2 regions of the Pandoraea commovens genome follow, and region 2 is predicted to be linked to the other one. Evidence: predicted binding sites of a transcription regulator. Region 2 holds the regulator's gene; the other holds the start of a gene.

Region 1 (3,419 bases), 1.1 Mb from region 2:
GTCGCGGCGTTTTTCCCCATCGTGGGCACACGTCCCCAATGGGAGTTGATGATCGTGACGGCACCGCTCGGCGCGCTGTTCGGCGCATGGGTGTCGAGCATGATCGGTGTCTCGGTGCCTAACTCGCGACTCAAGACGTTTCGTGAACCGCTGGAGCGCGGCATGATCCTGCTGATGGTGGATGTGCGCGAGAGCCGCGTCGAGGAGATTCGCGAGATGCTCAAGGAGCATCACCCCGAAGCCCATATGGAGGGCATCGAGGCCGCGATTCCGGCGTTCCCCTGAAATCGAACGGAGGGAGACCAAGGACAGTGACGTTATTGCGAGTGCCAACGCGTTTTACCGGCCGGCAACGGCCATTAGCGTCGCACCTGTGAGCGGCGCGGGATGGTGTCCGTGTTGTATGACACGAGAGCGGTGCCATCCCCGGGCGTGGACACGCCCACGGAAGCCTCTCGGCCAGGTCAGGCGAGGGGCTTCTTCTTTGGGAATTTCCTTTTTATTTTTCGACTTGTTTCGGACGAAGTCCCACACGACACTGGGACTTCGCCTGCCTCGCGGCGGACTTCCCGACCGGGCCGGTCACCGGCGACGTCACGCCAAGTGGGCTACAATGCCACCCCTCGCTCTACGGGAGTTCGTTGTGCCCGTCATGCTCCAGTCATCTGCGTCCCCTAACGTTTCGCTCCGGTCGTTTGCCCCGCTGCTATCTGTTCGATCGTCTCCATCGACGCGTAGATTCGGGTGGCGCAGCGGCGTCGACGTCGCAGCCGCGCGTTCGCGAGGTGACGCATGAACGCACCGGACAAACTGCCCGCGCTCACACTCGACGCCGAAGGATGGGTGCGAGAGGCGGAGCGCCTGCCGTCGCCGAACTTCGACGTGCGTCCGCCGGGTATGCCCATCGGTTTGCTCGTGGTCCACAACATCTCGCTGCCGCCGGGGCAATTCGGCGGCGACGAGATTCCGGCGTTCTTCCAGAACCGGCTCGATCACGATGCGCATCCGTTCTTCGACGAGATTCGCGGCGTGCACGTGTCGTCGCATTTTCTGGTGCGTCGCGATGGTGCGTTGCAACAGTACGTGTCGTGCGATGCGCGGGCGTGGCATGCGGGGGCGTCGTCGTTCGAGGGACGCACGCGCTGCAACGATTTCTCGATCGGCGTCGAATTGGAAGGGACGGACGACGTACCTTTCACGGCGGCGCAGTACGCGACATTGGCGGCGCTTACGCGTGTTTTGCGTGAGCATTATCCGATTCAAGCCGTGGCCGGACATGCCGATATAGCACCTGGTCGGAAGACGGACCCGGGGCCGCACTTCGAGTGGCAACGGCTGCGTCGGATGGCCGCGCTGGCGCCGGAGGCGCTGCCGTTTCAGAAGGCAGATTAACCCTCACCGGGTGGCAGGTTTTGCTTGACACGAAGACCCGACGGGCCTTCCCGGGAATGAAATTTTTGAGTTTGCGGAGTGCGTCATCTCCACTATACTTAGTGCCAATCCGGCCCCCAACCACTACATATAGTGGTCAGTGACCGGGAAGCAAGATCCATCAATACCGTGCTTGTCCTGCGGCGTTTTGTGGGGCGGCACAGCAGCAAAGCCGTGCAGCGGACACCTCGAACCCTTGGCCGTCCGTCGGTCGTGCGGTGTTCAGCACTTCGCTCCATCGGCGCCCCCAGGGCGCATTTTTGCCGACTTCAGTACTCAGTATTGCTGGTGGAAGTGCGCTAACAGCACCATCTCATTGGAACGGGAGTTTTTACATGCAGACTAACGAAAACCTCACCCGCCCGAACCCGACGCCCGCCGCGAACGCTGGCAGTGGCACGGGTGCGTCGGCGCCCCAGACGACGGGCGCATTCGAGCCGGCAACCAACGCCGACTTCAAAGTGATCCGACGCAACGGCACGGTGGTGGGTTTCGAGCCGTCGAAGATCGCAATCGCCGTGACCAAGGCATTCCTGGCAGTGAACGGCGGTCAGGGTGCGGCTTCGGCGCGCGTACGCGAGCTCGTGGAACAGTTGACGGAAAACGTCGTGCGCGCATTGGTGCGCAGCCGCCCGAACGGCGGTACGTTCCACATCGAAGACATTCAGGATCAGGTCGAACTCGCGCTGATGCGTGAAGGCGAGCACAACGTCGCCCGCGCCTATGTGCTGTACCGCGAGAAGCGTTCGCAAGAGCGCGCTCACGCTGGCGAGACCACGCAAGAGGCGGCAACGCCCGACGCCCCGGTGCTCAATGTCACCGACAACGGTGTGACGCGCCCGCTCGACATGGCGGCACTGCGCGGCGTGGTGAACGCAGCCTGCGACAATCTCGGCAGTGAAGTCACCGCCGAGCCGATTCTGGCCGAGACCATCAAGAACCTGTACGACGGCGTGCCGCTGTCGCAGGTCTACGATTCGGCGATCCTCGCCTCGCGTACCCTGATCGAGAAGGAACCGGCATACAGCCAGGTCACCGCACGTATCCTGATGCACACGATCCGCCGCGAAATCCTCGGCGAAGAAGTGCCGCAGGGCCAGATGGCTGCGCGTTACATCGAATACTTCCCGCGTTTCATCAAGCAAGGCGTTGACGCCGAACTGCTCGACGAGCAACTGCTCTCGTTCGATCTGGGCAAGCTGGCCGCCGCGCTCGACGCCAACCGCGACCTGCAATTCAACTACCTCGGCCTGCAAACGCTGTACGACCGCTACTTCCTGCATATCGATAGCCATCGCATCGAAATGCCGCAGGCGTTCTACATGCGTGTGGCCATGGGTCTGGCACTGAACGAAGTCGAGCGCGAAGCGCGTGCGATCGAGTTCTATCAGATCCTGTCGAGCTTCGACTTCATGAGCTCCACGCCGACGCTGTTCAACTCGGGCACGCGTCGCTCGCAGCTCTCGTCGTGCTATCTGACGACCGTCTCGGACGATCTGGAAGGCATTTACGAAGCGCTCAAGGAAAACGCACTGCTGTCGAAGTTCGCCGGTGGTCTGGGCAACGACTGGACGCAGGTTCGCGCACTCGGCTCGCACATCAAGGGCACGAACGGAAAGAGCCAGGGCGTGGTGCCGTTCCTCAAGGTGGTCAACGACACGGCCGTAGCCGTGAACCAGGGTGGCAAGCGCAAGGGCGCGGTCTGCGCCTACCTGGAAACGTGGCACCTGGACATCGAAGAATTCCTGGAACTGCGCAAGAACACGGGTGACGATCGTCGCCGTACGCACGACATGAACACGGCGAACTGGATTCCCGATCTGTTCATGAAGCGCGTGATGGAAGGTGCGGAGTGGACGCTGTTCTCGCCGTCGACCTGCCCGGATCTGCACGACAAGTACGGCCGCGCGTTCGAACAGGCTTACACGGCTTACGAAGAGAAGGCCGCACGCGGCGAGATCAAGCTGTTCAAGAAGGTGCCCGCACAA
Region 2 (3,419 bases):
CATCCCCTCCCGGAAAATCTGTTCAACTCAACGGAACCGCCATGTTCGACAAATCGAAATCTACCGTTGCCTCCGTCGATCCCGACGTCTGGGCAGCGATTCAGAAAGAAAACCAGCGTCAGGAAGATCACATCGAACTGATCGCGTCGGAAAACTACACCAGCCCGGCCGTGATGGAAGCGCAGGGTTCGCAGCTGACCAACAAGTATGCGGAAGGTTATCCGGGCAAGCGCTATTACGGCGGTTGCGAGTATGTCGACGTCGTCGAACAACTGGCGATCGACCGTGTGAAGGCACTGTTCGGCGCAGAAGCCGCCAACGTGCAGCCGAACTCGGGCTCGCAGGCTAACCAGGGCGTGTACTTCGCCATGCTCAAGCCGGGCGACACGATCATGGGCATGAGCCTCGCGCACGGCGGTCACCTCACGCACGGTTCGCCGGTCAACATGTCGGGCAAGTGGTTCAACGTCGTGAGCTACGGCCTGAACGAAGCCGAAGACATCGATTACGACGCCGCCGAGAAGCTGGCGCAACAACACAAGCCGAAGATGATCGTGGCAGGCGCCTCGGCCTTCGCGCTGAAGATCGATTTCGAGCGCATGGCCAAGATCGCCAAGTCGGTCGGCGCTTATTTCATGGTCGACATGGCGCACTACGCCGGTCTGATCGCCGCGGGTGTGTACCCGAACCCGGTGCCGCACGCCGACTTCGTCACCACGACCACGCACAAGAGCCTGCGCGGCCCGCGCGGTGGCGTGATCCTCATGAAGGCGGAGTTCGAGAAGTCGATCAACTCGGCCATCTTCCCGGGCATTCAGGGTGGTCCGCTCATGCACGTGATCGCCGGTAAGGCCGTCGCGTTCAAGGAAGCCGCATCGCCGGAATTCAAGGAATACCAACAGCAAGTCGCGAAGAACGCACGCGTGATGGCCGAGACGCTGGTCAAGCGCGGTCTGCGTATCGTGTCGGGCCGTACCGAATCGCACGTGATGCTGGTCGACCTGCGCGCCAAGAACATCACAGGTAAGGCTGCCGAAGCCGCGCTGGGCGAAGCGCACATCACCGTCAACAAGAACGCGATTCCGAACGATCCGGAAAAGCCGTTCGTGACGAGCGGTGTCCGTCTGGGCTCGCCGGCGATGACCACGCGTGGTTTCAAGGAAGCCGAAGCAGAAAAGGTCGGCAACCTGATCGCCGACGTGCTGGACAACCCGGAAGACGCTGAAAACCTGGCCCGCGTGCGCGCACAAGTGGCTGAGTTGACCAAGCGTTTCCCGGTCTACGGCTAAGCCACGGCGTCGCACGCATGCGCTGCCCGTTCTGCCGGCACGACGACACGCAGGTCATCGACTCGCGTGAAGCGGAAGACGGCGCCGCCATCCGGCGGCGTCGGAAATGCCCGTCGTGTGACAAGCGCTTCACGACTTACGAGCGCGTCGAACTCGCTATGCCGGTCGTCGTCAAGAAAGACGGCAGTCGCGCCGAGTACGACCGCGCGAAAGTGCGCGCCAGTATGCAGTTGGCGATTCGCAAGCGCCCTGTCAGTGCCGAAGCGATGGATGCCGCGATTGCGCGCATCGAGTACAAGCTGCTGGCCGGTGCCGAGCGTGAAGTGATCAGCCAGCGCATCGGCGAACTCGTGATGCGCGAGTTGAAGCGGTTGGACAAGATTGCGTACATCCGCTTCGCGTCGGTGTATCGAAGCTTCGAAGACATCGCAGAGTTCCGCGATGTCCTTGAGGAAATCGACAGTCCGGACGTCAAGCCCAAGCGCAAGCCGGTGACCTGAGCACGGGAGGCATACGCTGCCAGCGTTTAAGACTGCCGGACAGACCTAGGTGGGGAAAGCCCTCGCCGGTCGAATGAATGACGAAAAACCCGTCGAGCCTGAAAGGGCGCGACGGGTTTTTTTATGGGCATCCGCACGGCATCCTCATACGTTGATGACCGACATCCTCGACGTGGAACTACCCGAAATTCACGCATGGGACGCGGCTGAAAGGTGCTGTCACGCTGTTGCGCGGGCGCTGTACGCATCGACGCTTTTGGGGAAATAAGAAGCGGAATAAACATTGTTTTGGGATGACTCTGAAGATATTTAAATGATTATTATAAGAATGATCCCAAATGAAAATTCTGATTGAATTATAGGGTAAGTACTAAAAATTATCCGAGTTGACAGGATTTCGATAGTTCGTCTCTAGAATTCACAACCTTGATGGTGGCAGGCGTGTCGCCGTTTTGGCGATAGCGAGTTAATTCGCTATTTGATGTGAATTGAAATAAGAGATTTATCGAATGCAAAGGAATCATCCGAAGTCGAATGTCCTGCGTCAGACGAAGATTTGTGTGGCAGTTGCAGCGGTGGTGACCGCCGTGTTGCCCGTCTACGTTCAAGCGCAAGCGGTGCCACAGCAGCTTGCACAATGGGAAATTAATCGCAATGATCGAATTTCGGAAATTGCGAGTGCAATCGGAGGTTTAAGGGGGGATATCGATAGGGCGAGAATTACATCACGTTTTGCCGATGGAATCGATATTCAATTGTCTTTGGTAAATAAGGTTGTTGCCGATGCTGTGGGGAACGAGGATAGGGAGAAATCTTTCAAGCATCTGGCGTCCTCCATTGCCGATGATCTAAAGATCGAAGATGCGCTGCTTACCGATGCGGGTCGTAAGCAAAAGCTTGCACTGTCGGCGCTTAAGGAAAAGCTCGAAGAAGCCGCTGCCGCAGCAGGGGGTGGTCGGCAAGACGACATCGATCGTGCGCAAAAGGCACTGGAAACGGAGGTCGCAAAGCATGCTCGTTTTCTCGCCGACAGTGAACAGGCGTTGGAGGCGCTCAAGCGCGAAGCGCGTCTGCTGGGGACGAAACGCGACCGCGTGCAAGGTGTGACGTCCGAGGTCGAGCTCAATGGACTCACCAATACCCGTCAGCTCCGCGTCACCACGTCGAACGTAGCGACGCTTGGGGGGGCGCTGACGTGGAGCGACAGACATCTGACGAATTTCATGGGGGCGGACGCGACGACCGACACCCACAATGCGCTTGGCAAGGACAGCATTCTTGAATTCACCCGTCGCTCGGGAGAGGAGTCGGATGCGATCGGAGGAACGGGCGGCGTGCGCGACGTGGGCACGCTCCACGCGCGCGGGTCAGCGGACCACGATGTGCGGGTCGACGGCGGTACGCTGAATGTTCACCGGAAGATAGGGGGCGAAGGCCGACTCGGCGTCACGGTCGGCAAGGGAGGCACGCTGCACTTTGCCGACGGTGGCATCGGCGTCTCGTCGCATGCGAAGGACGTGACGTTGTGGGCCGGTCAACGACATCATCGAGGGCCGGGTGGGCGGTGCAGTCCTCGGGCAGTTGGTGCTGCTTCCCGCAGGCTCCGCCGAGCAGCGTCGTGCGGCGCGCA

Evidence for each region. Region 2 encodes NrdR, which represses ribonucleotide reductase genes. Its sites were predicted from a motif close to CACNANATNTNGTG; they were not measured.
Region 1: a site for NrdR is predicted at 1,514-1,527, ahead of NTU39_RS23735 (ribonucleoside-diphosphate reductase subunit alpha). Genes of this name have one in related genera too.

What each region holds. Positions count from the first base shown of each region.
Region 1 covers NZ_CP102780.1:5,269,867-5,273,285, reverse strand. Annotated here, with positions in the region: gene NTU39_RS23745 (DUF1269 domain-containing protein) at 1-285, shown strand, start outside; gene ampD (1,6-anhydro-N-acetylmuramyl-L-alanine amidase AmpD) at 793-1,392, shown strand; gene NTU39_RS23735 (ribonucleoside-diphosphate reductase subunit alpha) at 1,767-3,419, shown strand, end outside.
Region 2 covers NZ_CP102780.1:4,190,347-4,193,765, reverse strand. Annotated here, with positions in the region: gene glyA (serine hydroxymethyltransferase) at 42-1,289, shown strand; gene nrdR (transcriptional regulator NrdR) at 1,307-1,789, shown strand; gene NTU39_RS18850 (hypothetical protein) at 2,299-3,419, shown strand, end outside; gene NTU39_RS18845 (autotransporter outer membrane beta-barrel domain-containing protein) at 3,347-3,419, shown strand, end outside.